3 regions of the Rossellomorea sp. LJF3 genome follow, and region 2 is predicted to be linked to each of the others. Evidence: riboswitches for the same ligand, from Rfam matches in the RefSeq annotation. Region 2 holds a riboswitch; each other region holds the start of a gene.

Region 1 (10,308 bases), on a different contig from region 2:
GAATACAAAGGCCCTTTATGAATTGAAGGAAGCGCCGGAAGCGACCTCTCATAAAGACCCGATCGTGATCCATGCGACGGCTGTCGATTGGAAATGGATCTTCAGTTATCCTGAAGAAGGAATTGAAACGGTAAACTATGTGAACGTTCCTGAGGATCATCCGATTCTCTTCAAAGTAACCGCGGCAGACTCCATGGCTTCCTTCTGGGTACCGCAAATCGGCGGTCAGATCTATGGTATGCCTGGAATGGTCAATGACTTATATCTGCAGGCAGATGAGCCAGGAACATATGATGGAAGAAATTCAAACTTCACTGGTGAAGGAATGACTCACCAAACGTTTGATTTTGTTGCGATGAAGCAAGGCAAATATGAAGATTGGGTAGAAGATGCTCAATCGAACGAACCGAAACTGACGGAAGATACGTATGAAAAACTGATGCTTCCTGAAACGGTTGATAAGATGACCTTTTCATCTACTCACTTAGCCTTCGTTGATCATGGTAAGAACTCCGAGTATGCCATGGCGATCCGCCAGAAGTACGGACTGGATACCACGGTAGGTGGAGCAGATAAAGATGCTGAGTCCGTTCATGGCAATATGGATATGGAAGGCCATGAAGGCATGGACCATGGCGATATGAAGAAAAAAGATGAAGATGACGACCATAAGGACGAAGGTAGTCATGAGCACTAAGAGAGGAGGACTTTAAATGTTTGAATTTATTAAGGATAATCTGATCCTTAACGATCCGTTGATTCTGGGAGCCAACATTTCGATCGTTTTCACCGTAATCGGAATCGTTGCAGTCCTCACTTATTTTAAAAAGTGGAAATGGTTGTGGAACGACTGGATCACAAGCGTTGATCATAAAAAAATCGGGATTATGTATATCCTGGCTGCACTTGTCATGCTCTTCCGCGGAGGGGTCGATGCACTCTTGATGAGGGCACAATTGACGGTGCCGAATAATTCATTTTTAACATCCGAGCATTACAATGAAATTTTTACGACTCACGGTACGATCATGATCCTGTTCATGGCGATGCCATTCTTACTTGGATTGATGAATGTGGTCGTTCCTTTGCAGATCGGTGCAAGGGACGTAGCCTTCCCTTATTTGAATAACCTGAGTTTCTGGGCATTCATGTTCGGGGCGATCCTTTTCAATATCTCATTCGTATTCGGTGGTTCACCGAATGCAGGTTGGACGAACTACGCACCGCTTGCGATTGAAGGTAGTCCTGGACCGGGTATCAACTATTACCTGCTGGGCTTACAGATATCGGGGATCGGTACGTTACTGACAGGTATCAACTTTGTCGTCACCATCATCAAGATGCGTGCACCTGGCATGACGCTTCTTCGTATGCCGATGTTCACATGGACGACGTTGATCACGGCTTTCATCATCGTGTTTGCTTTCCCGATTTTGACTGTCACATTAGCACTGATGACATTTGACCGCTTATTCGGTTCCCATTTCTTCACGCTTACGAATGGCGGCGACCCGATGCTATGGTCAAACCTTTTCTGGCTATGGGGACACCCGGAAGTATATATCGTTATTTTGCCGGCTTTCGGTATTTTCTCAGAAATCATTGCTACATTTGCAAGAAAAACATTATTTGGCTATAAATCTATGATTATCTCACTTGTAGCGATCTCAGGTTTAAGCTTCGTTGTGTGGGTCCATCACTTCTTTACGATGGGTGGAAGCGCAGCAGTGAACAGTGTATTCTCGATCTCGACGATGGCGATTGCCATACCGACGGGAATCAAGATATTCAACTGGCTGGGTACCTTATTTAAAGGTAGGATTGAATTTACGGTACCGATGTTATGGTCTGTTGCGTTCATCCCGACATTCCTGATCGGTGGGGTGACAGGGGTTATGCTTGGAATGGCTGCCGCCGATTTCCAATATCACAATAACTACTTCCTGGTTGCTCACTTCCATTACACGTTGATTGCCGGTGTCGTATTTGCCTGCTTTGCAGGACTTACTTACTGGTATCCTAAGATGTTTGGTCACAAGATGAATGAACGGATCGGCAGATGGGCTTTCTGGTTCTTCTCCATCGGTTTCAACCTTTGTTTCTTACCTCAGTTCGTATTAGGATTCGCAGGTATGCCAAGACGTGTGTACACGTATGGACCTGAAGACGGCTGGACCTCCCTGAATGTCATCTCTTCCGTCGGAGCTTTCGGAATGGGAGTCGGATTCATGATTCTCGTTTACGGTATCTATTACAGCTTCCGATTTGCCAAGAGAGAAACAACAGGTGACGCATGGGATGGACGTACCCTTGAGTGGGCGACCAGCTCAGCGATCCCGCCTCATTACAACTTTGCACATGTACCTGAAGTGAAGAGTCATGATGCATATTATGATATGAAGCAAGAAGGAAGAAAGATGGTTCCTGATAATTTTGAATACCAACCGATTCACATGCCAAGCAATGCAGGAACACCTTTCATCATGTCCGCACTATTCTTTGTCGCAGGATTTGGTTTAGTGTTCGAACTGTTCTGGATGGCGATCATAGCGCTTGTCGGTATCTTCGGATGCATGGCATTCCGTTCACTGATGTCACACAAGCAGGATGAAGGTTATTATGTAAGTGTGGAAGAAATCGAAAAGACTGAAAATCCGTATAAGAGGGAGGCGTGAGCATGGCACATAGTACGAATATAGATCCAAACACGCCGCTTGAATATCAATCCGATATCGGTAAGCTGAACATCTTCGGATTCTGGGTTTTCCTTGGCGCGGAAATCGCATTGTTTGCCACTATTTTCGCAACATTCTTCGCTCTGAAAGCCGGAACGATGGGTGGCCCGCTTCCAAGTGAAGTGTTTGATATGAAGAATACGATCATCATGACGCTTTTACTATTAATCAGTAGTTTCACGTCTGGTTTATCAATAAATGAATTAAGAAAGAGAAATGTCAAATCCATGATGGTTTGGCTGATCATCACATTATTATTTGGACTCGGATTCCTTTACATGGAAATCACCGAGTTCATCCATCTGGTCCATGAAGGAGCAGCAATGGGCACGAACGCATTCTGGTCATCCTTCTATTTACTGACCGGGACGCATGGTCTCCACGTATCAGTGGGTATCCTGTGGATTCTTCTCGTCATGTTCCAAGTGAAGAAGCGGGGATTGAATCCTGATACCGCTAAAAAACTATTTGTATCCAGCTTGTATTGGCACTTTCTGGACTTTGTCTGGATCTTCGTGTTCACAAGCGTGTACTTATTAGGGATGGTGGGATAATGTCACAACATACGAATCATAGTGGATTACCTTGGACTCAGATCATTGGATTTATCTTATCGATTGCGTTGACGTTCTTAGCCGTCTGGTTTGGACTGTATACGAATCTGGCATATGAACTGATCGTAGCGATCGTGTTCGTCCTTGCCTTCATACAGGCTGCGATCCAGCTCTTCATGTTCATGCACGTAACGGAAGGTGAAGGAAGATGGCAGGTAGGTAAGATGATGTCTGCGGCATTTATCGCCATTGTCATCGTGGCCGGATCTGTCTGGGTATTGAGCAGTATGCATTAAAATAGAAAAGAAGCTGTTGGGATTCCAGCAGCTTCTTTTTTTACGTTTGTGGATTGTTATATTTCGTGACCTTCGTAATTAAACTGCCATTGAATGCCGAATTTATCGGTGACTTGACCGTACAGCTTGCTCCAGAATGTTTCCTGAAGCTCCATATCAACCTTACCGCCTTCTTTCAACTTGTGGAAACGGTACATCAATTTTTCAGGATCATCGCTTACCAGGGCAAGGGTAATATTGTTTCCTTCTACAAAAGGCATATTTGGAAATACATCGGAAAACATGACATGACTGCCGTCGATGGTGAGTCGTGTATGTAGGACCAGGTCTTTTGCTTCTTCGGGCAGGGGGTAGTCAGGATGTGGGGGTGCCTCAGCGAACGTCATGATCTGTGGTGGTTCAGTTTCAAATACTTCAGCATAATACTCTGCCGCTGCCCGGCAATTGCCATTGAAATTCAGGTAAACATTGACCGACATGTACATCACTCCTAAAATTGAAATGGGTATTCTTCTGTATTTTACCATCTTTTACTCATATGAAATGACAAAAGATAGAAAAATCAAAAAAATAAAACTGCAAAAAAACCCCATCCTGCCAACTGGCAAAAGGGGTTTCAAGAATCGTATTAAACTTTTAATTCCCTCAGGATATTGATGCCAAACAACAATATACCGACTGTCGTCAGGACCCCGCCTGTTGCAATGACCGGCACGACCGCTTCATTGCCAAGTACCAACAGGAATAATCCGATCATCATCAGCGGCAAACCGACATTATGGAGCCAGAAATGAGCTTTGGCCAGTTTGGTGGTTGATACAGCCGGGAATAAGTGATAAATGAGACCTGCAAGCGTCAGTGCCGTCCAGCCCAATAAGTTAATGTGAACGTGAACCGGGGTCAGGCTGTAGTCATGGACCATGGACATATATAACCCGATACATACACCGATCATAAAGTATACGACTGAGATTTTAATCAGTTTGATACCCATTCAAATCCTCCTCCTTTCATTGGTAATATATGAGTAAATAGACCCGTGTAGAACGTTCTGTCATTGTGTATTGACATTAAATTTAATATATTCGTTTTCTGACAAAAGGGAGGGTCATACCAAAGCTCTGAAAGCGCTTTTTTGGAATTTTTGAAATTAATGGTTTTACCCCTAAATCGTTGCCTACTCCCTCTCTAATTGATAGAATCATCAATTAGAGAGACAATCCAAATATGGGGAGTAGAGAAATGATAAACGTCACTAGTGGATTTAGAATAGAAAAAGATTTCCTCGGGGAAAAAGAAGTACCTGAAGATGTGTATTATGGAATACAAACGTTACGGGCAGTGGAAAACTTTCCGATTACGGGATATAAAATTCATAAAGAGATGATCAATGCCCTGGCAGTCGTAAAGAAAGCGGCTGCACTTGCAAACATGGAAACGACACGTCTGTATGACGGGATCGGGCAGGCCATCGTTCAGGCATGCGATGAAATCCTGGAAGGCAAGTTTCATGAATTCTTCATCGTGGATCCAATCCAGGGAGGTGCAGGTACGTCGATCAACATGAACGCCAATGAGGTCATCGCCAATCGTGCCCTGGAACTCATGTCCCATCGTAAAGGGGAATATGGGAAGGTGAGCCCGAACAGCCATGTGAATATGTCACAGTCGACCAATGACGTATTCCCTACGGTCATCCATATTTCCACTTTGAAACTAGTAGAGAAGCTCCTCGACACGATGGAGCATATGCTGAGTGCCTTTAGACAGAAAGCCCGGGAGTTCGATCACGTCATTAAAATGGGGCGTACCCATCTTCAGGATGCTGTGCCCATTCGCCTCGGGCAGGAGTTTGAAGCTTACAGCAGAGTAGTGGAACGGGATATCAAGCGCATCGGACGCACCCGTGATCATCTTTATGAAGTGAATATGGGGGCGACGGCTGTAGGAACCGGTTTGAATGCGGACCCTGTGTATATCAAGAGTGTGGTGAAGCACCTTGCTGATATCAGCGGGCTGCCATTGACAGGGGCTGAACATCTGGTCGATGCGACCCAGAACACGGACGCGTACACAGAGGTTTCGGCAGCATTGAAGGTATGTATGACCAATATGTCCAAGATCGCCAATGATCTGCGTCTGATGGCTTCAGGACCGCGTGCCGGACTTGGTGAAATTTCACTGCCGGCAAGACAGCCGGGATCTTCCATCATGCCGGGTAAAGTGAATCCCGTCATGCCGGAACTGATCAACCAGGTAGCCTTCCAGGTGATGGGGAATGATCAGACCATTTCCCTTGCATCTGAAGCCGGTCAGCTTGAACTGAACGTGATGGAGCCTGTGCTTGTATTCAATCTTCTTCAATCCATCAGCATCATGAACAATGCGTTCAGAAGCTTTACGGACAACTGCCTTGTCGGGATAGAAGCGAATGAGACACGAATGAAAGAGTATGTGGAAAACAGCGTAGGAATCATCACGGCGGTCAATCCTCACCTGGGATATGAAGTCGTTTCCCGGATTGCCAGGGAAGCGATCCTGAAAGGGAAGTCTGTGAGAGAGCTTTGTCTCGAATATGATGTACTGACGGAAGAAGAGCTTGATCTGATCTTGAACCCATATGAAATGACGAACCCCGGTATAGCGGGTAGAGTGCTTTTTGATCGGGAATAAGGAATACGAAAAACGTTCCGTTATGAATGACGGGGCGTTTTTTTGTAGTAACTTGCCCAAGAAGAAAACACCTCCATGATCGACATTATGCAAAGAAAAAACTTCCTCCCAGAAAGAAAGGGAAGAAGCTTTTTACGTATTTTCGTTGGCTGCCGGGTAGAATTTAGCTTTGATTTTCTCATACTCCCCAAGGTTGCGGGTAAGCCGTGCCAGCTTATGGACTTCTTGCAGGAGAAAGCTTTTATCCAGTTTATAGATGATCTCTCTTTCAATATGATCAATGGTATTACAGGCGAATTCCCACAGATCCTTATGCTTCGACGGTTGAATGGATTCAGCGAGAAGGGCCAGTGCCCCCACGATTTCCGTTATGATTAAATGATTGTCTTTAGCGTAGTGTCGAATATAACCGAATCCCCGGTAAAGGTAGTAGTCGAACGGCTCTGATTGAAGAATGACGCGAATCCTGTTGTGATGATCGATCAGATAGGGACTGAAGGATAATTGATCCTCCACCGTCAGCATCAGATCGGCCATTTGGTGGATGGTGTTAGAAGCGGTTTTGGGATCGTCATTCCCCAGTGATTTAATCGCCACTTCTGCAAGTTTGTGGATCCCCATCTGCAGATCCTGGATTTCGGTCTCTTTGTGACCCATCTCAATGAATGAAAGGTATGAATCAGTGGAGATATGGTCCGTTTCGGGCCCCCATATGCTCATCAGTTCATTCCCGGCGAGTACGAAATCCCCGACTTTGTAATGAAGCTGAAGGACAACATTTTCTTCGTGTGCACGTCGGATCATCCCCTGAAAATCGACCAATTGTATATATCCAGAGCCTCTGGAAGTCACGTGAATGATATTCCTTTTCTCTTCCTCCATGATATCCCCACTATCAGCGGTACGGTGAGCTTCCAAGTCCTTCTTCAGCGTCTGGTTGATCATCACTTCCGAAACCTGCTTCATATTGTACGTAATATTATGGACCTGCATCCACGTCGATGCATGGTTAATGAAAAAGATGAACGTAAGGGCTGACAGGAACGCCAGTGCGATCGTCATGACCGGGGCAGCGACAAACATTTCCTTCTTTGAACTTCCGATAAAAAGGAAAAGGAGGAGCACATAAACGAAACTTCCGTTGAAAATGCCGAGGGCGTGCTGCGTCTGTTTGTCCGAAATGAAATCCAATAGCATCCTGGGTGAAAACTGCCCGCTGAACATCGTCAGCACGACGAGCAGGGAATTGAGAGTAAAAGCACTGAGTGTCAAGATGCCCCCTATGAGCGTGCTGACCAGTATGCGGGTGACCGAAGCATCCATACTTAACATATCAAACGTATACTGTGACACTTCCAGATAGAGATCTAAATAGAGGGTAATGGCGACCATGAGCAAGGACAGGCATATGTATATAAAGGGCATATACCAAATGGTGAGCCGGATTTCATGCATGCGCTGCCGTTTTGACATGAGCAAATATTTTTGAATGGATAAGGGGAGGATCTTTTTCAACATGATCGAAACGTGTCCTTTCTAGTAAATGGATATGGGTTAGTTTTCCCTCTCTACCTCGGTTAAAACTTCCTTTAACCAAAAAGATTAATAGAAATAGGAGTATTCCAAACTAAACCCATCGGAAATGTCCCATCAGGTTTTAGTAGAAAGAATTTTTAAAAAATAACAAAAATTCTATTGACGAGGGAGTGAATCCCCTATATAATCCAATTCATACTCAAATATCAAGTGAAAACATAACGTTATATCTCTTATCAAGAGCGGCGGAGGGATAGGCCCGATGAAGCCCGGCAACCTGCAGGATCAGTCTGTAAAGGTGCCAATTCCTACAGATTCCAAGTGGATCTGGAAGATAAGGGGAGGAGCATGATCCATTAGCCCTCTTCTTACAAGAAGAGGGCTTTTCTGTATACCCTCTTTCTTTCCACCACGCCTTCAGAAAGGAATCGTATGTGCAGGTAAAACGGGAAAAAAGGAGGCTGAATGATGTCAGCGATAAATGTTGCGCTTCTGGGCTTTGGAACAGTTGGTCAAGGGGTCTATGAAGCCATTGATACTCATCAGGAAAGATTGAAAGAAGTACTCGGTAAAGAGGTGAAAATAAGGGCAATCCTCATCAAGGATCCCTCTAAGCAAAGGGAAATCGATCCGTCCATAAGGATTACGACCGATTATAAAGACATTCTCGACATACCTGACCTTCATGCGATCTTTGAAGCCATAGTAGGAGAAGAACCGACTTATACGTATGTAACACAAGCAATCGAGAAAGGGATTCACGTCATAACGGCCAATAAAGCCATGTTCGCAAAATACGGCCCCGAGCTTCTGAAGAAAGCTTCCAATAATGGGGTGTCCCTTGGTTTCGAAGCGACCACGGCTGGAGGGATCCCGGTCATCGGCACCATCCGTCAGCTCCTGAAGGTAAATGGAATCAGAAGCATTCAAGGAATATTGAATGGGACATCCAACTTCATTCTATCCCAAATGAGGAAAAAGGGGCTTTCCTTTGACACTGCTCTAAAGCAGGCTCAAGAGAAGGGATATGCCGAAGCGGATCCGACCAGCGACATAGAGGGATATGATGCCTTTTATAAGCTTCTGATTTTAAGTCAGACCGCCTTTGGCAGGCAGCCGGACTGGAAGGATATCAGGCGGAAAGGGATCACACACTTGACGGCTGAATGGCTGCAGGCAGCCGAGTCCTTCCGTTTGCGCTTTAAGCATGTGGGATCACTGGAACGGGACGGATTCAATCGCATCAAAGGGGGAGTGGAACCGATCCTTGTCCACGACAGCCATCCCTTTTACGGGGTGGAGGATGTGGAAAATGCGATTTCACTGAAAGGGAGTCTGGTAGGGAGGATCACACTGCTGGGTCCTGGAGCGGGGAAATTTCCGACGGGAAGTGCCATGGTGGAGGATTTTCTCTCCCTGATAGAGGGGAAATACACCGTTTCTCCTGAAAAGACGGTGACGAGCGAAGATACCCAAGGAGAAAGCATCAGGCAATGGGTCCTGCGCTTCAAGGAAAAGGAGGAGTATCAAAGCTGGATTACACCGTTCACCTTAAAGGACCGCATTCAGCTTGGAAATGACCTTTACGTCTTTGTCGAAGGAAGAAAAGAAGAATTGGATTCCCTTCTTCAATCACATGAACACATTCAGGCTGTATCGATTCTAAACGAAATTCCTCTTGAAAATGAAGTGAAGGAAGGAATAGCTGTTTCATGACGCATTTAGGGAAAGCAGAAAATAGATCTGATAGAAAGTAGGGGGATCACTTGGGTATCATTGTTCAGAAATTTGGTGGAACCTCTGTAGGTTCTACGGATCGCATGAAGCGGGTGGCCGGTCAAATCTTGAAGGAAAAAGAAAAGGGGAATGATGTCGTGGTTGTCGTATCCGCGATGGCCAATACGACGGACACCCTTGTGAAACTGGCGGGGGAACTTTCTGATTATCCCGGTAAAAGAGAAATGGATATGCTCCTCGCTACAGGGGAGCAGGTCACGATTTCCCTTCTGACCATGGCCCTTCACTACAGAGGGATGGAGGCCGTGTCCCTGACAGGTCGGCAGGCGGGGATCCGGACCGATGCAGTGTTCGGCAATGCAAAGATCTCTTCCATTGATACAGGGAGGATAAAAGAGGAGTTATCCGCTGGGCGAATCGTTGTGGTGGCCGGGTTTCAAGGGGTCACCGAAGAGGGGGAGCTCACCACTTTAGGCAGGGGTGGATCAGATACGTCGGCTGCTGCACTGGCTTCAGCCCTGAATGCGGATCGATGCGACATTTATACGGATGTGGATGGGGTGTATACCTCCGATCCGAGAGTGGTCCCCCGGGCTGCCAAGATCGATGGCCTGTCCTATACTGACATGCTCCGGTTTGCCATGATGGGAGCCAATGTCCTCCATCCGAGAGCGATTAAACACGCCAAGGAACATGGAGTACCTATGATCGTCCGTTCCAGTCTAAAAGAGGGGCGGGGAACCGTCATCAGCGGGAAAGTCCAAAGAAATGATAGCA
Region 2 (10,308 bases):
TTATACTGGAATAATCACGATCAGTCCCGTATCGTATCCAGGTGGGGGGAACGACCAGGAATACCGGATCGAATCCGCCAAGATGCTTGCAACGGTCCTCCACATGATGCAGGGCACACCCTTTATTTATCAAGGGGAAGAAATCGGGATGAAGAACAGTGATCGACCGACAGACATCAACTTCCTGCGTCCCTATGAAGCGATTGTCTATTTGTTAGGAAAATAACCCAATACTTGAAGCGCTTTCATGTATAATGAACAGAAGAAATCAGTCAAAAAGGATGCCTTCATTTATAGAAGCAATAGGATGTGAACTTATGGCAACCATCAAAGATGTGGCTAAGCTTTCCGGAGTCGCTGTTTCGACCGCTTCTTATGCCTTGAACAACAGTAAGAAAGTCAGTGAAGAAACACGACAGAAAGTGTTAGCGGCAGCCAAACAATTGAATTACCAAAAAAACGGGCTTGCTTCCGATTTGAAGCGGACAAGCACGAATACCATCGCCTTGATCCTGAGCGATCTATCAGGACCTTACTATTCTGAACTCATCAAGGGCGTACAGGATGTGACCTCCACGAACGGATATGATTTGATCGCCTGCAGTTCCATCGGGGGAGCACAGTCCACCGCCGTGAAATTTTTAAAAGAAAAAAGGGTCGATGGCGTCATCATCCTTGCTCATAATATCGATGACGGGACCATCCTGGAATCGGCAAGGGAAGGCTTTCCGATCGTGGTCCTGGACCGGAGCCTCAAAAGCGATTACGTCACCCAGATCGAAGTCGATAATGTTCACGGAGCGTTCGTGGCAACGGAACACTTGATTGAGAGTGGGAGCCGTGACATCGCGTTTATCAGCGGACCTTACAACTCCCATGATAACGAGCTTCGTTTCCAGGGTTACCGTGAAGCTTTGGACAAACACGGGATCGACTATAAGTCGAAATGGAAAGTATCCGGGGGCTTCACCCGAGAAGGGGGCTACCAGGCGACCAAAATGCTGATCGCGCAACGGGATGTCCCACAGGCCATTTTCTATGCAAACGATGAGATGGCCATCGGCGGCTTGCAGGCACTGAACGAAAAAAACATTTCTGTTCCAGGGGATATTTCCATCATTGGCTTTGACGACATCCAACTGTCAGAATACGTGTCCCCGCCACTGACAACCATGCGGCAGCCGAAATATGAAGCGGGTGCGCTTGCCGTTCACCTGATCTTTCAGATGCTCTTGAAGGAAGAGGTCGATTCGTATTACAAACTCACAACGGAGCTGATAGAGAGGGATTCGGTGAAAAGTCGTTGACTGAGTGGAAGAACTTGACCTTTCCTGCATGGGAGAGGTCGTTTTTTTGTATGTTAAAAATCTTTCGTTGCTGCGGCAGTAAAGATAACGCTTACATAAAAATACTCCCGAAATCCACTATTGACTTCCCGTCCCATACCCAGTATTATCCTCTATAAGATAAATTTTTGAAAATTACATACATTCAATTATCCAGAGTGACCGAGGGATCAGGCCCTATGACGTCCGGCAACCTCCAGTATTGGAACGGTGCTAATTCCTGCAGGATGATTTCATTCTGAGAGATAAGTCGAGATAAACAGGCGATGCTTCTTTCAGTTGAAAGAGGCATTTTTTATTGGAGAAAAAGGGGTGTGCACATTGATCGAGATTCGGAATCTAGTAAAAACGTACAAAACGAAAAAGCAAACGGTGGTCGGTGTCGACAACGTCTCTGTCACCATCAAAAAAGGGGAGATCTTCGGGATCGTTGGATACAGCGGAGCGGGGAAGAGCTCACTCATTCGCTGCCTGAATCTATTAGAAACCCCGACATCAGGGGAAATCATCATCGATGGACAGGATTTTACGAAGCTCACATCCAAGGAGTTAAGACTTGCCCGGCAAAAAACGAGCATGATCTTCCAGCACTTTCACCTGATCAAATCGAAGACGGTGTTTGATAATCTCGCCTTTGCTCTGAAAGCGGCACATGTACCGAAAGCGAACATCAAACCAAGGGTCGTCGAGCTCCTGGAGATGGTCGGCCTCTCAGACAAAGCCGACGCCTACCCGGCCCAGCTCAGCGGGGGACAAAAGCAGAGAGTCGGGATCGCAAGGGCGCTTGCCAACAACCCATCGGTATTACTGTGTGATGAAGCGACGTCGGCCCTCGATCCGAATACAACGAAATCGATCTTGAAACTTTTGAAAAAAATCAACAAGGAACTGGGCTTGACGATCGTGCTCATCACCCACGAAATGGAAGTGGTGAAGGAAATCTGCGACAGGATGGCCGTGATGCAGGAAGGGAAGATCGTGGAGGAAGGTCCCGTGTATGATCTGTTTGCCGAACCAAAACAGGCTTTGACGAAGCAGTTCATCGAAACGATTCTCCAATTCGAACTGCCGCAGCACCTGGTAGAATCGAGAAAAGGGAAGCTCATCAAGATTCAATTCAAAGGATCCATCGCCGAGGAAAGCGTCGTATCAGAGGTGTTTCAGCGCTACAAGGTGCGGGGGAATATCCTCCATGGCAAGATCGAATATATTCAGGATGTCCCACTCGGGATCTTCATTATGGAGCTGATAGGATCAGCTGATGAAATCGAAGCGGCGATCCGTTATATCACGGCGAAGACGCAAAGCCTGGAGGTGCTGGAGGATGCTGCCTGATTCATTGACTTCTATATTGCCAGAATTGAATAAAGCCTTTTTTGAAACGGTGTATATGGTGGGGATTTCACTGGCTGTAGCGATCATAGTGGGACTGCCGTTGGGGATTCTTCTATTCGTCACAGACAAGGGACTGTTCCTGCAAAATAGTTTCATTAAAAAAGTCGTCGGATTCGTGGTGAACATGGTCCGTTCTGTTCCATTCATTATTCTATTAGTCGCACTCTTACCCTTAACCAAACTATTGACCGGGACAACGATCGGACCGACAGCGGCATCCGTATCACTCTCGGTAGCGGGCATTCCGTTTTTTGCGAGAATGGTAGAAACGTCCCTCAGGGAGATTGATAAAGGCGTCATCGAAGCCTCGGTTTCCGTTGGGGCGAGTCCATGGATGATCATCAAGGACGTGCTGTTACCGGAAGCGCGGCCTGCCGTCATTCAGGCGATTACGATTACAACGATCAGTTTAGTCGCCTATTCTGCCATGGCCGGCATTGTAGGCGGAGGAGGAGTCGGTGACCTGGCGATTCGCTTCGGATATTACAGGTACGATAACACGGTGATGATCACCACCGTCGTCATTCTGATTTGTTTGGTTCAGCTCATCCAATATACGGGTGATGTGTTTGCAAGACTGGTGGATAAACGATAAATAGGGGGAACAACAAGTGAAAAAGTGGATTCTAGTAGCAGCATTAGGATTAACAGTGAGCTTACTGGCTGCCTGCGGCGGAGAAGAGGCAAGCTCGGAAGACAAAAAAGAAGTAACCATCGGAGCCACATCAGGTCCATACAGTGATATGGTGACCAAAGCAATCAAGCCTGGTCTTGAAGAAAAAGGCTATAAGGTTGAAGTGAAGGAATTCAGTGATTACATACAGCCGAACAACGCACTCTCAGAAGGGGACCTGGATGCAAACCTGTTCCAGCACAAAATCTACATGGAAACCTTCGCGAAGCAACATAATATGGATTTATCTGAAGTGATTGTCGTACCGACGGCGCCGATGGGGATCTACTCACAGAAGTTCAATTCCATCAAGGACATCAAAGAAGGCAGTGCCATCGCGATCCCGAATGATCCGACGAACGCCGCACGTGCCTTTCAAATCCTGGAAGATGCCAAGCTGATCACGTTGAAGCCGGACACAGATCCATTGACCGTATCCGAAAAAGACATTGATGAAAACGTGAAAAACCTGCAGTTCAAACCGATCGAAGCGGCACAGCTTCCAAGGGCTGTCGACAGTGTCGATCTATCAGCAGTACCTGGGAACTATGCACTGGCAGCGGACATGGACCTTCTCGATGCCCTGCAACTGGAGGACATGCCTGACCAATACCGAAACCGAGTAGTCATGAACACAAAAGACGTTGACTCACAACTCGCCAAAGACATCAAAGCAGTCGTCGAAGCAAACCAATTCGAAAAAACCATCGACAAAGAATTCAAAGGCTTCGGCAAACCGGAGTGGATGGAGTAGAGGGACGGAGTAGAGGGACGGACCTCCATTTTCACCGTAATCAAATAGCAGAACGTGATAGGGACGGGCTTCCGCATGAAAATGCGGAGGTCCGTCCCTCAACTATTATAGGCAGCACTTCTTATATTTCTTTCCGCTTCCGCACGGGCAGGGGTCGTTGCGTCCGACTTTGTCTCCTATTTGGACGGGTTGAGTTACGAGGAGTGGTTGCTCATCCAATGAATGCTTTTCCACTTCTTCGATGAAACTCTTCCACTGTGAAAGCTTCGGGTGATCGATCCCATTCATGACGCAGTTCACGTATAGGGATTCTTCGAGACAAAGCATGTTTTCATCATAGCCTCCTTCGATGAGTGCTTCGATTTTGGGAATCGCCTCAGCTGATAACTGCTGACATAAATAATCAGCGATCAGTGTTTTAGCGGTAAGGTCATCTGTTTGATCAAATAATCGTAACAGTGCTTGTTCCGCCTCTACGCTCTTTATTCTGCCTAATACATCCAGGGTATAGAAATAGGTGTTACCATATAGAGCTACTTTTTCAACCTCACGCACCACCTGATCTGTCCCTATCTTCACCAGGGCATTGGCCACTTCCTCCAACAGCAGATCTTCTGCTTCCTCATTTTTGAAAAGGTTCACCAACTGCGGGATTACGCTCTCTTCGCGGATTTCCCCAGCCATATATACCGTGTATACTAGATTGAAGCCGTCCAGCTCATCTTCCTCAATCTGTACTTCCCAGCCTTTTATTTCGCCTTTCTTAACCAGCTCGTGAACGATCCTTTTCCCTTGGTCAAAATACACCTGGTCATACTCATTACTATTCAAGTAAAACATGATGTCAGCAAGCTCCATGAATAATTCCTCATCTTTTAAATCAGGAAGCTTCGCGATTTTCTTCAGTTGTCCTTCATCTATAAAAGGCTTTACTTCATCTCTGTATGAAATCAGTAAATCTGTATCGGCATTCGCAATTAATTGAATGTAGAAGAGTACGTCGGCATCCTTTTTACTCAGTCTATTCAACCGATTGACTACCTTCTTCATCCCTTCCTCATTCAACGGCATGTACATTAAGTAAGGAAGAATAGGCGAAGAGTATTCCGAAACCTGTCCCCGGTCATTGGCTTTTAACCCGGTTAAAAATGTATCACCATCAACCAAATAGGAACCTTCCAACATCTCAATCGCATACCTCTGCACAAACGGGTCCTCACTCAAAAAATAAGGCTCGACCCTCTCAACAAAACGGTTCATCCAACCATCCTTTATCATCGTATTTCCTTCAGTGTAATGGGTGGGAGGGGAAAAGGGAAGAGGGACGGACCTCTACATACAAGCAGCTTCGATTCGAATGCAACGAATACATGAAGAGGCTGACCCAGAGGGAACGTTACCGTTGACTTTTATACGAGTCCCCTAATGGCAATAATGGTAACGAAGGAGAGGATCACTGATGAAAACGGCGGCAATAGTCACATACATGGGAATACTATTTTGTTTAACCTGTACCGAAAATATCCACAACTTACTCAACTACTATGATTTGAGATTTCAATGGACAGGTCAACCTGACTTTAAACCGTTTTTCAACCTTACAGACTATCCATTTAGCAGCCCGGGATATTTACGACAAAAAGCGGGTCATGCTTTTTGTTTCTTTTGGCTGGCTGCTTTTTTTCATTGGATATTTAAAAGGCTGAATACAGTATTTTTATTTTCTGTTGCGTACGCATCTTTTACTGAAATCGCACAATTATTTTTTTCCAGGACAGGTTGTTTATTAGACGTGTGTTATGACAGTGTGGGAATACTATTATTTATTTTTATAGGTAAAAGTCTTCATTATATGGACAGGTCAAAATCCAAATGGCAGTCAAATTCTACACATCATTAAAGATATCCTGTAGGGACGGGTATCCCTCCTTTTCGACATGTTTCTTTAAGAAAATATGAATCTATTGTCCCATTTTTGTAAATTTTTATATAATTCAATAATCCTCGACAAAAAAATGATATATTTATAGAGTGCTTGGTTTACATTTTTCAACAGAATATGAACTAAGTGTAATAAAAAAGCGGGGGTGTTTGGAAATAGGTAGATTTTAATGATTATGTTTCGTAAATCTACGTATTTTTGGCATGAATCGAACTTTCCAGGGGAAACAACTATCCAATAAAGTAAGCGCTTACAAAACCTTAGAAGGTATTGGTGCCATAGACAAAGGGACTAGGACAGGTTTTTGAAATAGGCGAATGAATAGATACATAGGCTTATTTCGCAGGTGGAACAACAATTTGAGGAGGAACCAGTTTGAAGGTAATGAAGAAACAGTTGTTCATATTAACAACAATTTTAGCCATGCTTGTAAGTTATATTGTTCCGATGAGTTCAACGGCTTCTGCAGCAGACTATTTAACTGTCCAGGAAGCGATCGCGAACAATAGTGGTACAGGTACCGTTACGGGGTATATTGTAGCTCACACAAAAGCTACTAACAGTTATGATTTTGAAGCTCCTTTCGCAGGAGATACAAATTATGCCATTGCAGATAGTCCGGATGAGACGGATCCTTCTAAGATTCTTCCGGTCCAACTTCCATCTGCTTTCAGAGCGGAATTCGGTCTGCTAACAAACCCGGAGATCATAGGAAAAAAAGTCATTATTACTGGAAGTCTGGAAGATTACTTTAGCGTTCCGGGAATGAAATCTCCTACTACCATGACTTTTGAAGGGGAAGAACCTGATGAGCCTGCACCATATGATGGCATTGAAGGTTTGAGGATCCACGATATCCAAGGGGAAGCACATACATCACCATATAATTCAGAAAAGGTAAAAGGCGTAGAGGGGATCGTCACTCACGTCGTGGATGCCAGCAATTTCTACATGCAAGATGCCCAAGCAGATGATAATGATAAAACATCAGAAGCAATACTTGTCTATAAGCCGGCTCATGGAGTGAAGCTTGGTGATAAAGTGGCTGTTGATGGTCAGGTGAAAGAATGGGTACTGGATGGATATGACGAAAAATTACAAACAGACCTTGCGATGACCGAATTAAACGCACAGTATGGGAATGTGATCGTTGCTTCAGGTAACAATGACCTCCCGGCAGCGCTTGTGATGGGAGAAGGTGTAAATCCTCCTACAAACGTGGTCGATAACGATCAATTCGGGGAATTTGATCCTGAACAGGACGGAATCGATTTTTACGAAAGCCTTGAAGGAATGCGTGTTTCACTTGATCATCCAACTGTGACAGGCCCACAGAAATATGGGGAAGTCCCAGTCATTACTGAACAAGTGGAAGGAAAGGCATATACGAAAGAAGGAGCACCATTATTAACAAAAGAAAACCAAAATCCTGAAAGAATGTTCCTACTATTGGATAACCGAGATTTTGTTACGAAAACAGGTGACCAGTTTAATGGATCAGTAACAGGGGTTGTCAGTTACAGCTTCAGTAACTTTAAACTACTCGTAAAAGAAGAGAGTCTGCCGGAATTAACAGAGCGTGACTACACTCCGGAAGTGACAACAATCGAAAAAGCAGATGATAAATTAACGGTTGCAGGCTACAACATTGAAAACTTTGCAGCATCCGATACAGCGAAGCGGGATAAGCTTGCAAAATCAATGGTTGAAAATCTGAAATCTCCTGACATTATCGGTCTAGTGGAAGTATTGGATGAAAGTGGAACCACGGATGATGGGGTAGTGAAGGCGGATGCTAATTATAAAGCACTGAGTGACGCCATTGCTGGTTTCGGCGGACCTACCTATTCATGGACAGAAATCGCTCCGCAGGATAAAGAAGATGGCGGAGTGCCTGGAGGGAATATCCGGGTAGGATTCCTCTATAATCCAGATCGTGTGTCATTGGCTGAAGGCACAAAAGGGGATGCTACAACAGCTGTTGCATATGAAAACGGCTCCTTGACATTGAATCCGGGAAGAATCGATCCGACGAATCCAGCATTCGATGACAGCCGCAAGCCGTTGGCTGCACAGTTCAACTTTAAAGGCGAAGACGTTATCGTCGTGAACAATCACTTCAACTCTAAAGGTGGAGATCAACCCATTTTCGGTAAAAATCAGCCACCTGTACTGAAAAGTGAAGAGCAACGTCTACAAATCGCTGAAATTGTGAATTCATTCGTATCTGATATTGAGAAAAAGAATGAAGACGCTAACGTGGTCGTAATGGGAGACTTAAACGACTTTGAATTCTCCGCTCCTTTACAAAAGCTTAAAGGAGAAGAATTGACAAACCTTGTTGAAACCCTTCCTGCAAGCGAGCGATACACGTATACGTACCAAGGAAATGCACAGGTATTGGATCATATGCTGGTTTCCAATCGCCTTGCTGCAGGTGCAGAATATGATATCGTCAATATCAACTCACCATATATGGAAGAACATGGACGGGCAAGCGATCATGATGCCTATATCGGGCAATTTGACTTATCAGCTGACAGTCAAGACGGGTTTAACCTTTCCATTATGCATACGAACGATACGCACGCACACGTGGAGGGTTATCCTAAACTCTTTACAGCGGTGAACGAAGTCCGTTCTGAAAAGGAAAACGCTCTATTATTAGACGCGGGTGATGTCTTCTCCGGAACACTTTACTTCCGTCAATATAAGGGTCTTGCAGATCTGTGGTTCATGAACGAGCTTGGCTATGATGCCATGACATTTGGTAATCACGAATTTGACAAAGACTCCAAGACGCTTGCAGACTTCATTAAAGAAATGAACTTCCCAATGGTATCTTCCAATGTATCGGTTGCTGGCGATACAGATTTAGAGCCACTTGTGAAGGATGAAATCGGTACTCCGGGTGAAGGTGGAAACATCTACCCTGCCATGATCAAAGAAGTAGACGGTGAAAAAGTAGGGATTTTTGGATTGACCACTCCTGATACAGCATTCATCTCAAATCCAGGAGAGCATATTTCTTTTGAAAATCCTGCTGAAAAAGCAACCTCAACAATTGAAATGCTGAAAAATGAAGGAGTCAATAAGATCATTGCCCTGTCTCATCTGGGCTATGCTCAAGATTTGGAACTGGCTGAAGCGGTCAATGGTATCGACGTAATTGTCGGAGGACATTCCCATACCGTATTGGAAGAGCCGGTTGTCATCGATAAAGAAGAGCCGACTGTAATCGTACAGGCTGGGGAATACTTGAACCTGCTTGGTTTATTGGATGTCACATTCAATGATGACGGTGTTGTCACGAATCAATCAGGTGAAGTGCTTGACCTTGGAAATTATGAAGCAGATGCGGATGCTCTTGCAAAAGTGGAGGAATTCAAAGCTCCTCTGGAAGAATTAAAGAGTGAAGTAGTCGGACGCTCAGAAGTAGCTCTGAATGGAGAACGTGCCGATGTCCGCAGAAAAGAAACCAACCTGGGTAATTTAATTGCTGATGGAATGGTTGCAAGAGCCAATGAGTCAGTAGAAACGTATATTGGACTTCAAAATGGCGGCGGAATCCGTGCCTCGATCGATGCAGGGGACATCACGCTTGGAGAAGTATTAACGACAATGCCTTTCGGAAATCAACTTGTGACCCTTGATTTGACTGGTCAAGAAATTAAAGACGCCCTTGAACACAGTGTATCAAGAGTGGAAGGCCAGGATGCACCAGGTGAATTCCTACAAGTATCAGGAATCAAATACAAGTATGACGTTAACAAGCCTGCCGGGGAACGGGTATGGTACCTGGAAGTGAAAACAAGCAATGGATATGAAAAAATTGACCCTAAAAAAACGTACTCTGTTGCCACCAACGCATTTACTGCAAATGGCGGAGACGGATATACGATGTTCAAAGAAGCAAAAGAAGAAGGCCGTCAAACGGAATTGTTTGTAGCCGACTTTGAAGTATTCACTTCATATCTTGAAAAGAATAATCCTGTTTCGCCAGAAGTGGAAGGGCGCATCGTCCAAGAAGCAGCTCCTGAAGAAAATACAGATTTCAATTTATCCATCATGCACACGAACGATACCCATGCCCACGTGGAGGGATATCCGCGCTTATTCACAGCAGTTAAGGAAGTTCGTGCAGAGAAAGAAAATTCTCTTCTATTGGACGCAGGGGATGTGTTCTCTGGAACACTTT
Region 3 (10,308 bases), on a different contig from region 2:
GGCTCATAAGATAGAATAATTGTTCTTCTGATACTTTTGAAACCTTCGCTTCGTGTTCTAACGAAATGTTATCGTTCAGAATTTCGTTGTAAGGGATCGTATCGGAAGTCGATTGGTTATCCATGATCAGCGTGTCACACTCGATGTTTGAGCGTGCGCCTTCCGCTTTACGGCCAAAGTGTACAATTCCACGGTACGTTACTTTACCACCATGCTTGGAGATGGACTTAGAAACGATTGTGGAAGATGTATTAGGTGCAAGGTGAATCATTTTCGCCCCTGCATCCTGGTGCTGGCCTTTACCTGCAAGTGCAATGGATAGTGTCATACCACGGGCGCCTTCCCCTTTAAGGATGACAGCCGGATATTTCATCGTCAGTTTCGAACCGATGTTTCCATCCACCCATTCCATCGTTGCATTCGCTTCACATACGGCACGCTTCGTCACCAGGTTGAACACGTTGTTCGCCCAGTTTTGGATCGTTGTATAACGGCAGTACGCATCTTTCTTGATGATGATTTCAACGACTGCCGAGTGAAGTGAATTCGTTGTGTAAACCGGTGCTGTACAACCCTCTACGTAGTGAACGCTTGCGCCTTCATCAACGATGATCAGCGTACGCTCGAACTGACCCATGTTTTCAGAGTTGATACGGAAGTAAGCTTGAAGTGGTGTATCCACCTTTACCCCTTTAGGTACATAGATGAAAGAACCACCGGACCATACCGCTGAGTTAAGGGCAGCGAATTTATTATCCGTAGGAGGGATAACCTTCGCCCAATGCTCACGGAATAGCTCTTCATTTTCTTTAAGGGCGGAATCTGTATCTTTGAAGACGATTCCCATGTCTTCAAGATCTGATTGCATGTTGTGATAGACAACTTCTGACTCATACTGAGCAGAAACCCCTGCAAGATATTTTTGCTCTGCTTCCGGAATCCCTAATTTATCAAACGTCTGCTTGATTTCTTCAGGGACTTCATCCCAGCTGCGCTCTGACTTTTCAGAAGGCTTCACATAGTAAGTGATCTCATCGAAGTTCAGTTCCTGCATGTCTCCGCCCCATTGAGGCATAGACATATTATAAAAATGCTCAAGTGACTTCAAACGGAAATCAAGCATCCACTTAGGCTCATCTTTCATACGAGAAATTTCTTCAACGATTTCCCTCGTCAAACCACGTTTAGAACGGAAAATCGATACGTCTTTATCGCTAAAGCCATATTTATAGTCTCCGATCTCAGGCATCTTCTTTGCCATGTTGATTCCTCCATTCTTAAATAGAGTCGGAGAAGAGCTTATTCCTGCTCTTCTTCCTGTACTCCTTTTTCCATCGCTTTCCAGGCCAATGTCGCGCATTTGATACGGGCCGGAAATTTCGCGACTCCTTGTAATGCTTCTATATCTCCTAAATCCACATCGTCGTCATAATCATTGCCCTGCATCATATCAGAGAAAATCTTTGAAAGCTTGAGTGCCTTTTCGATCTCTTTTCCCTTGACCGCCTGTGTCATCATGGACGCAGAAGCCATGGAGATCGAACAACCTTCCCCGTCGAACTTCGCATCCTGAACGACACCATCTTCCACTTTTAACGTAAGGTGAATGCGGTCTCCACATGTAGGGTTATTCATATCGATAGTAAAGCTCCCATCCTCTAAAGAACCTTTATTACGTGGATTCTTGTAATGATCCATGATGACTTGTCGATATAACTGATCTAAATTATTAAAAGACATCGCTGAAAAACTCCTTTGTCTTCACCAGGCCGGCAACAAGTTTATCAATATCTTCTTCTGTGTTGTAAAGATAGAAGCTGGCACGTGCCGTTGCGGAAACGTTCAACCACTTCATCAACGGTTGTGCACAGTGATGGCCTGCGCGGACGGCAATCCCTTCTGCGTCAAGCACGGTTGCTACATCATGCGGATGAACATCATCTATGTTGAATGTCACAAGACCTGCACGCTGCCCGGGATCACTTGGTCCGAAAATGGTCATACCGTCAACTTCATTCATCTTATCCAAAGCATAAGCGGCAAGCTTATGCTCATGCTCTTCAATATTATGAAGGCCGACTTGCTCAAGGAAATCGATGGCAGCTCCAAGGCCGATGGCTCCTGCAATGATCGGAGTGCCTCCTTCAAATTTCCACGGAAGCTCTTTCCAAGTAGATTCCTGAAGTCCGACAAAATCGATCATCTCTCCACCGAATTCAACCGGCTCCATATTATTCAGATGCTTTTTCTTGCCGTACAATACCCCGATCCCGGTAGGACCTACCATCTTATGACCGGAGAAGGCGAAGAAATCGCAGTCCAAATCTTGTACGTCAACCTTCATATGTGGAGCAGCCTGTGCTCCGTCCACCACCATGACTGCGCCATTTTCATGAGCGATCTTGGTGATTTCCTTGATTGGATTCATCGTACCGAGTACGTTTGAAACCATCATGATGGAAACGATCTTCGTTTGAGGAGTGACTGTCTCCCTTACATCCTCGATCTCAATCGTTCCATTTTCCTGCAGAGGAACGTATTTCAACGTAGCTCCTGTTTCTTTCGCCAGCTGTTGCCAAGGAATGATATTACTGTGATGCTCCATATGAGTGATCACAATTTCATCACCCTCACTTAAATTGGCCCTGCCGTAGCTAGCTGCGACGGTATTGATCGCGGTCGTCGTTCCACGGGTGAATATGACCTCCTGGGTAGAGGAAGCGTTGATGAAATTGCGGACCTTTTCACGGGCACCTTCATAGCCATCTGTCGCTCTCGTCCCAAGGGTATGGACCCCCCGGTGAACATTCGAGTTATATCCACGATAGTAATCGTTCACTGCTTCTATGACGGAAACCGGCTTTTGAGATGTTGCGGCACTATCAAGATAAACGAGTGGATGGCCATTTACTTCCTGGTCGAGAATCGGAAATTGTTTACGAATCTCTTTTACATCCATTAGTTTACTTTCCTTTCAATTACCTCAACCAGTTGTTTCTTGACTCCTTCGATCGGTAATTGCTTTACCACAGGAGCAAGGAAGCCGTGAATCACAAGACGTTCAGCTTCATGCTGAGGAATCCCGCGGCTCATTAGATAGTAAAGTTGAAGTGGATCCACTCGACCTACTGAAGCGGCGTGCCCTGCCGTTACGTCATCTTCATCAATAAGAAGGATCGGATTTGCATCCCCACGTGCTTTTTCGCTAAGCATCAATACGCGTGATTCCTGCTCTGCATTTGACTTGGAAGCACCATGTTCAATCTTACCGATACCGTTGAAGATAGAAGATGATTCGTCCTTCATGACGCCATGCTTAAGGATGTATCCTTCAGAGTTTTTACCGTAGTGAACAACCTTAGTCGTGAAGTTTTGCTTCTGTTTGCCGCGTCCAACGACTACGGTTTTCGTATCGCCATATGAGCCATCGCCCATAAGGTTCGTCACGTTTTCAGAAACGGTGTCACCGTCGTTCATTAATCCTAAAGCCCACTCGATGCGTGCATCTCTTGCTGCCACACCACGACGGTTTACGTAAGTCGTGATTCCGCTTGAAAGATTGTCCACTGCACCGTATGCCACTTTTGCGTTATTGTTTGCCAATACTTCTGTGACAATGTTATAAACCCCATCTTCTGCATCTGTAGTAGAGATATAGTTCTCCACATATGTGACAGAGCTATTATCTTCAGCGACAACCAATACGTGGTTGAACATCGCAACTTCTGCATTGTCGTGAACGTAAACCGCTTGAATCGGTTGTGACAGTTCCACGTTCTTCGGAATGTAAAGGAAGGCCCCTCCATTCATCAATGCTGCGTGAAGGGCTGTAAGCTTATGCTCATCCGTTTTTACGCCTTCAGTCATGAAGTACTTCTGAACAAGCTCACTGTGTTCTTTCACAGCAGTAAAAATATCCGTAAAAATAACACCGTTGTCTTTTAATTCGTTTGATAGTGAAAGAAAAGCAGGTGTATTATTCCGTTGAATATAAAGGCTTTGATCTTTGTTTTCTAAATCAACTAATGCTTTCGCTTCTTCAGGCAGCTCGCTCAATGATGAAAACGCGTCACTTTCCACTGTATGCTTCTGGAATTGAGTAAAATTCCAGTTTGTGATCTTCGTTTTATCTGCAACTGGAAGGCTAAGATCCTTTACTTTATCAAAGGCATCTGTACGAAGGGTTGTTAACCATTCCGGCTCTCCAAGTTGTTTTGAGTAGGAGCTGACATAGTCTTGATCTACTGGTAGTTTCGTTTCTACAGTCATTTTCATCCCCCTAACACTTACGCTTCTTGGCCGACAGTTTCGTCTTTGATTCCCAGCTCTTCTTTAATCCAGTCATATCCTTCTGCTTCAAGGCGCTGTGCTAATTCTTCGCCCCCTGATTTCACAATGCGTCCCTGCATCATAACGTGAACGTGATCAGGAGTGATGTAGTTAAGAAGGCGCTGATAGTGAGTGATGATCAGGCAGCCGAAATCTTCCCCGCGCATTTTGTTGATTCCTTTGGAAACAACTTTAAGGGCATCGATATCCAGACCTGAATCAATCTCGTCAAGGATAGCGATCTTAGGTTGGATCATCATTAGTTGAAGGATTTCATTACGTTTCTTCTCTCCGCCTGAGAATCCTTCGTTAAGATAACGTTGAGCCATATCCGGATCCATCTCAAGGTATTCCATTTCAGAATCCATTTTGCGGATGAACTTCATAAGTGAAATTTCTTCGCCTTCCGCGCGACGGCTGTTGATGGCTGAACGTAAGAAGTCTGCGTTCGTTACACCGCTGATTTCACTTGGGTACTGCATTGCAAGGAATAGTCCTACGCGTGCGCGCTCATCGACTTCCATTTCAAGGACATCTTCACCGTCGAACGTGATGCTTCCTTTTGTCACTTCATACTTTGGGTGACCCATGATAGCAGAAGATAAAGTTGATTTACCTGTACCATTCGGTCCCATTACTGCGTGGATTTCTCCACCTTTAATTTCAAGGTTAACCCCTTTCAGGATTTCCTTTCCTTCAATCTCAACATGAAGATCTTTAATTGTTAAAGTAGAACCTGCCATGTATATTTACCTCCGTGACTTTATAATGAATTTAAGAATATAATTCTTTAATCATTCTCAATTTATTCTCATTACAATCTTATAACAAATAAAAGCTATTATCAACTTTTTCAAGTTGTCAGTTCATGTTAACCGGACGGTGGAATCCCTTTCTATTGTTGGTCAAAAGGGATAGGAAAATGTAGGCTGTCTACGACCTGTTTTCTTAGAGAACTTTCGCTTTTCATATAGCGAGTGGTTTGATTTCCGCTGCAGGTGCTCGCTTTCCGCGGGGCGTGAGTTGAGCCTCCTCAGGCTTTGCCCTGTGGGGTCTCAACTTTCCCGCTATTCCCGTCGGAGTCGAGCACCTTCCGCTCCAATCAATTTTCAAAGCTTGAGCTTCCTATAATGACCACAAATTTTATTTTTAAAAACAAAAAACCAGTGCATCTTCTACACTGGTTTCCTTTTTTCTTCCTTATTATATATTAGCGTGCACCCTGCGATCAAGTGCAGCAATCATTCGGCGGCTTTCCTTATAATCCTGCTCTCTTTTCTTCTCTACTTGCATTCTGACTTCATGCTTTCGTTTGTACACCTCATAACCTATTCCATGGGCTCCATGCATTGCCTTCTCCATTTCACTTGTGTACGAGATACTCTCAAGAGAGTCGATAATGAATCATTCCTTTCGGGTTTTTAATTACTTTACAACTATACTACCCCCTCGTTCACAAGACAAAACCGGTATTTCATCATTTTTTCTAAAATTTATCCGTCAGCCTGATTCCCGGGGGCTACCCTTAAGTTTTCACAAAATTCCGCCTCTATACTGCCAAATAATACTGTCCCGGTGAAATTTTATTAGCTGAAATGTATATTTATTACCGTTAGAGGTATGCACTGCAATGAGTTTTGTAAAAGTACCCATAAAAAAGAGAAGGATCTCTCCCTCTCTAAGCACTCATTGCTTTAGTTGATTCAAATCCTGAATCGACTGCTGTACTAATGTCACAGCCTGACTCATGACCGCTCCTCCACCGAATGCTGCTGTTACACCGATGGTTTCGAGGATTTCTTCTTCAGAACATCCTTGATCCAGGCATCCTTTTGTATGATAGATAATACAATATTCATCCTGGGAATAAAGACTGATTCCAAGTGCAATCAACTGTTTTTCCTTTTTGGAAAGGACTCCTTCTCTGAAGCAGTGCTCTGTAAACGTATTATATTGCTCTGCAAGCTCAGGCATTTTCTCAGTGAAGATTCCAAGTCCCATTTTATAATCATGAAGGGCTGCTTCGGTTGTGTTTCTAGGTTCCATCTGCATATCATCCAACTCCATTTCGAAAATAGATTCATCGGAAATAGTATGAGCCAATTTGGAAATGAATATGTTAAAAAGTTACCGATGTCACTTGATGAAAGAAAGAGGTTGGGACTTAACTAACTCCATTCGCTTTAAAGACGAACAATATCTATTAGGTGTTATTTAGAATCACTTGTTGCACCGCTGTTGATTTCCGTGCAAGACTTCGCTTTCCTCGGGCGGAAGGCGAGCCTCCTCGTCGCTACGCTCCTGCGGGGTCTCACCTATTCCGCTTTTCCCGTAGGAGTCTTCGTCTTGCACTCCAATCAACAGCTAGAATCGTATAAATACCTATTATATGCTTTTAATAAACATAAAAATCCGAACGAATTTCGTTTTTCCTTCACAGAATTCGAATAATCGTCCGGATTTTTCTTTGGTTATAACACTATTGTCCCAACCTTTTTCTTAATGTTATTCCGTTACGGGTACAACGGCTCCATCCCATTCTTCATTGATGAAGTCCTGGATTTCTTTTGAGCGCAGGGCTTTGACCAGTTCCTTTACTTCTTCTTTGTTTTCGTCACCTTTATTCACAGCAATTACGTTCACGTACGGAGAGTTGCTGTCTTCGATGGCGATGGAGTCCTCCAGGGGTTTCAACCCTGCATCTATGGCATAGTTGGAGTTGATCACAACTGCGTCCCCTTCTTCATTTTCATACATTTGCGGAAGGAGAGCCGCTTCGTACTCATAATCGAATTTCAGTTTTTTTGGATTTTCTTTGATATCTTCCAGCTGTGCCTGTGTATTTTCCACTCCGTCCTTTAACGTAATCAGACCTTTTTTCTCTAATAAAGTAAGGATGCGGCCATGATCGGATACGGAATTACTCATCAAGATCGTGGCACCTTCAGGAAGGTCCTCGAGAGATTTATACTTTTTGGAATATACACCGATTGGCTCGATATGAATTCCTCCTGCATTGACGAAATCATATTCGTTCTCTTTCATCTGCAAGTCCATGTAAGGTACGGTTTGGAAGTAGTTCGCATCCAAATCACCATTATCCAAGTCTTTATTCGGAAGGATATAATCTTGATATGTTTCAATTTGCAGGTCGATTCCCTTATCTTCCAAAATCGGTTTCACTTTTTCAAGAATTTCCGCATGGGGAACGTTTGACGCTCCTACCACTAATTCCTTCTCGCCACTGCTTCCGGATCCGGAATCACTCCCGCATGCTGCCAATCCAAAAATACTTGTTGCTGCTACTATTCCTGCTAACCATTTTTTCATCTGTTTTCTCTCCTCTTATCGTTTGTCTAATTTATTTGTGAAGTAGTCTCCAATGATTTGAATTGCGAATACAACGATTAAAATCATGATGGTCGCGGCAAGGGTTACATCCTCCCTGCTCCGTTGAAAACCATCCAGGTAAGCGAGGTTTCCTAATCCCCCGGCACCGATGACACCCGCCATTGCCGTGTACCCCACCAGGGCGATGGCTGTTACCGTGATACCTGAAACCAAAGCCGGAAGAGATTCGGGAATAAGCACTTTCCATATGATTGTGCTTGTCTTCGCTCCCATCGCTTTCGCCGCTTCAATGACGCCTTTGTTCACTTCTCTTAATGCGATTTCCACCATGCGTGCATAAAACGGTGCTGCTCCGATGATCAGGGCAGGAAGGGCCGCGTTCGCCCCACGGATGGTATCCAATAAAAATTTTGTAAATGGAATCAGTAATACAATCAGGATAATGAAGGGAATCGAGCGGAATACATTGACCACTGCACTGGTCACCGTATAAGTAAGCTTGTTTTCCCATAAATTCTCCTTGGATGTAAGAAATAACAGGATTCCAAGAATCAGTCCTACTATGAAGGTAATCAGGACTGACATCCCCGTCATATAAAGGGTTTCAACAGTCGCTTCCCACATCTTCTCCCAGTCCACATTCGGAAATATATTTTCTATCATCCTCCGATCACCTCCACTTTGACCATCTGTTTCTCAGCGAAGGCAACGGCTGCCTGAATCGTCTCTTCGTTTCCGTCAAGATGGACGAATAGCGTACCATAAGCCCCTTTTTGCGTTTGGGAAATCTGTCCTTGAAGGATATTGACATCCAGGTCGAATCTTCGGATCAAGCTGGTAATGAGCGGTTGCTCAGTCGATTCACCAACGAAGGTGAATTTCAATACTTTTCCTTTCGGATACTGAGCCAATAGGTGATCGATCGTTTCCCCTGTTTCTTCCACTTGAGATACTTCTCTCACAAATCGCTTCGTCACCTGCTCTTTAGGGTTTCTGAACACTTCAAGAACATCCCCAAGCTCTACCACCTTCCCTTGTTCCATGACTGCCACACGATGACAGATTTTTTTGATCACATGCATTTCATGGGTGATCAGGACGATGGTCAGACCTAAACGTTTATTAATATCCACCAATAAATCAAGGATGGAATCGGTTGTTTGCGGATCTAAAGCAGAGGTGGCTTCGTCACAAAGAAGGACGTTTGGATTATTTGCAAGGGATCTCGCAATCCCGACCCTCTGCTTCTGTCCACCGCTCAATTGGGATGGATAGGCGTCTCCTCTCCCATCCAATCCCACCAGCTCCAATAATTCATTGGCCCTTCGCACTCTCTCCTTCTTAGAAACTCCGGCGATTTCTAATGGAAACTGGATATTTTCAAGTACTGTACGCGACCAAAGGAGATTGAAATGCTGAAAGATCATCCCGATTGACTGCCTCGCCTGCCGAAGATCTTTCCCTTTCACTTGGGAAACGATCTGTCCATTCACGTTGACGGTTCCATTTGTGGGAACTTCAAGTCCATTGAGCATCCTGATCAACGTACTTTTACCTGCCCCACTATAGCCAATCACTCCAAAAATTTCTCCTTGGCCAATGTCGATGTTGACGCCATCGACGGCTGAAATCGCTCCTGATTTTGATTGATAGATTTTTTTCACATCTGAAATGGTAATCATGCTGTCTCCACCTTCTTTCCGAGTAAAACGAGACATTTATAATTAGAATTATAGTTGCGCTTGCAATTCCCACAGCCTTTACGTATACAATAAAAAATGCCTTCCTGCGATAAGCAGAAAGGCATAATCATATATAGGACTATCCTTTCTCTCATCTTTCAAAGCAATTGCTTTGAGTGAATTGGCACCATTTCAATTTTCATTGACGGTTGCCGGGCTTCATAGGGCACGTCCCTCCACCTCTCTAAATAAGAGTAAAGTATCGATTTATTTAATTTTTTGAATTGTTGAAGACTCTGAAAATTCGCTACAAGAGAGATTCTATCATCGAAAATAGAAATGTGTCAATTCTTTTTTCTCACGTTTTTTAAACTTGGACCGGTTCCTTGACCCTGGACCTTGTCAGCCAAAGGATGGACTCTATAAATAATAGCTGGCGGTATCCTCCCCTGACCTCCAGGATGCCGTTTTCGATCAGTTGTGACAATCGATCTTCTCCTGTAAGCAGGGATAGCATGTCCTTTTCTTGTCCCTCAATGACAAAATGAGATTCCCTGCTGCCATCAGTCAATACAGCACAACCTCTGTTTGAAATGGAGATTTCGTATTGTTCCTTTTCACATCGAAACTGAAGAATAAATGGGCTGTCCGGAAACAAGAGTCGTAAGTGATACCTTGAATGACACTGATCTACTAATTCCTCTAAATATATTCGCATGAATACCCTCCCAGTGAAACTTCTATATAGTATCAATTCCACTTATAGGCATTTTTCCCTTTTAGACATTCTCGACATGTTTTGAATGAGTTTATCTTATTTGTCGAACAGTAAGAAATTGGGTGATGACCAGTCAAAAAACGATGGGATTCGAAACATTTCCCAAGAAATATGTCCTCGTTTGTAGAAAGAAAATCACTGTTTTCATAAACTTTTCTGTTCTTATCA

The links. A riboswitch is a leader RNA that binds a small molecule or an ion and turns the genes downstream of it on or off. The one in region 2 is predicted to bind S-adenosylmethionine.
Region 1: another riboswitch for S-adenosylmethionine. It lies ahead of V8G47_RS07705 (homoserine dehydrogenase); the one in region 2 lies ahead of V8G47_RS08945 (methionine ABC transporter ATP-binding protein).
Region 3: another riboswitch for S-adenosylmethionine. It lies ahead of V8G47_RS07350 (methionine ABC transporter ATP-binding protein); the one in region 2 lies ahead of V8G47_RS08945 (methionine ABC transporter ATP-binding protein).

Annotation. Positions count from the first base shown of each region.
Region 1 is NZ_JBANLY010000005.1:172,571-182,878, reverse strand. It holds gene qoxA (cytochrome aa3 quinol oxidase subunit II) at 1-697, shown strand, start outside; gene qoxB (cytochrome aa3 quinol oxidase subunit I) at 714-2,675, shown strand; gene qoxC (cytochrome aa3 quinol oxidase subunit III) at 2,678-3,289, shown strand; gene qoxD (cytochrome aa3 quinol oxidase subunit IV) at 3,289-3,585, shown strand; gene V8G47_RS07725 (VOC family protein) at 3,642-4,064, opposite strand; gene V8G47_RS07720 (cytochrome-c oxidase) at 4,214-4,579, opposite strand; gene aspA (aspartate ammonia-lyase) at 4,828-6,258, shown strand; gene V8G47_RS07710 (DUF2254 domain-containing protein) at 6,391-7,731, opposite strand; SAM riboswitch class I at 8,025-8,135, shown strand; gene V8G47_RS07705 (homoserine dehydrogenase) at 8,263-9,510, shown strand; gene V8G47_RS07700 (aspartate kinase) at 9,561-10,308, shown strand, end outside.
Region 2 is NZ_JBANLY010000007.1:44,582-54,889, forward strand. It holds partial or broken gene V8G47_RS08935 (alpha-amylase family glycosyl hydrolase) at 1-157, shown strand, start outside; gene V8G47_RS08940 (LacI family DNA-binding transcriptional regulator) at 318-1,307, shown strand; SAM riboswitch class I at 1,493-1,598, shown strand; gene V8G47_RS08945 (methionine ABC transporter ATP-binding protein) at 1,668-2,681, shown strand; gene V8G47_RS08950 (methionine ABC transporter permease) at 2,671-3,336, shown strand; gene V8G47_RS08955 (MetQ/NlpA family ABC transporter substrate-binding protein) at 3,353-4,168, shown strand; gene V8G47_RS08960 (SEC-C metal-binding domain-containing protein) at 4,274-5,428, opposite strand; gene V8G47_RS08965 (VanZ family protein) at 5,628-6,068, shown strand; gene V8G47_RS08970 (5'-nucleotidase C-terminal domain-containing protein) at 6,495-10,308, shown strand, end outside.
Region 3 is NZ_JBANLY010000005.1:99,631-109,938, forward strand. It holds gene sufB (Fe-S cluster assembly protein SufB) at 1-1,261, opposite strand, end outside; gene sufU (Fe-S cluster assembly sulfur transfer protein SufU) at 1,300-1,740, opposite strand; gene V8G47_RS07315 (cysteine desulfurase) at 1,730-2,959, opposite strand; gene sufD (Fe-S cluster assembly protein SufD) at 2,959-4,269, opposite strand; gene sufC (Fe-S cluster assembly ATPase SufC) at 4,287-5,072, opposite strand; gene V8G47_RS07330 (hypothetical protein) at 5,533-5,679, opposite strand; gene V8G47_RS07335 (carboxymuconolactone decarboxylase family protein) at 6,016-6,381, opposite strand; gene V8G47_RS07340 (MetQ/NlpA family ABC transporter substrate-binding protein) at 6,835-7,659, opposite strand; gene V8G47_RS07345 (methionine ABC transporter permease) at 7,675-8,343, opposite strand; gene V8G47_RS07350 (methionine ABC transporter ATP-binding protein) at 8,340-9,362, opposite strand; SAM riboswitch class I at 9,511-9,617, opposite strand; gene V8G47_RS07355 (SCP2 sterol-binding domain-containing protein) at 9,730-10,080, opposite strand.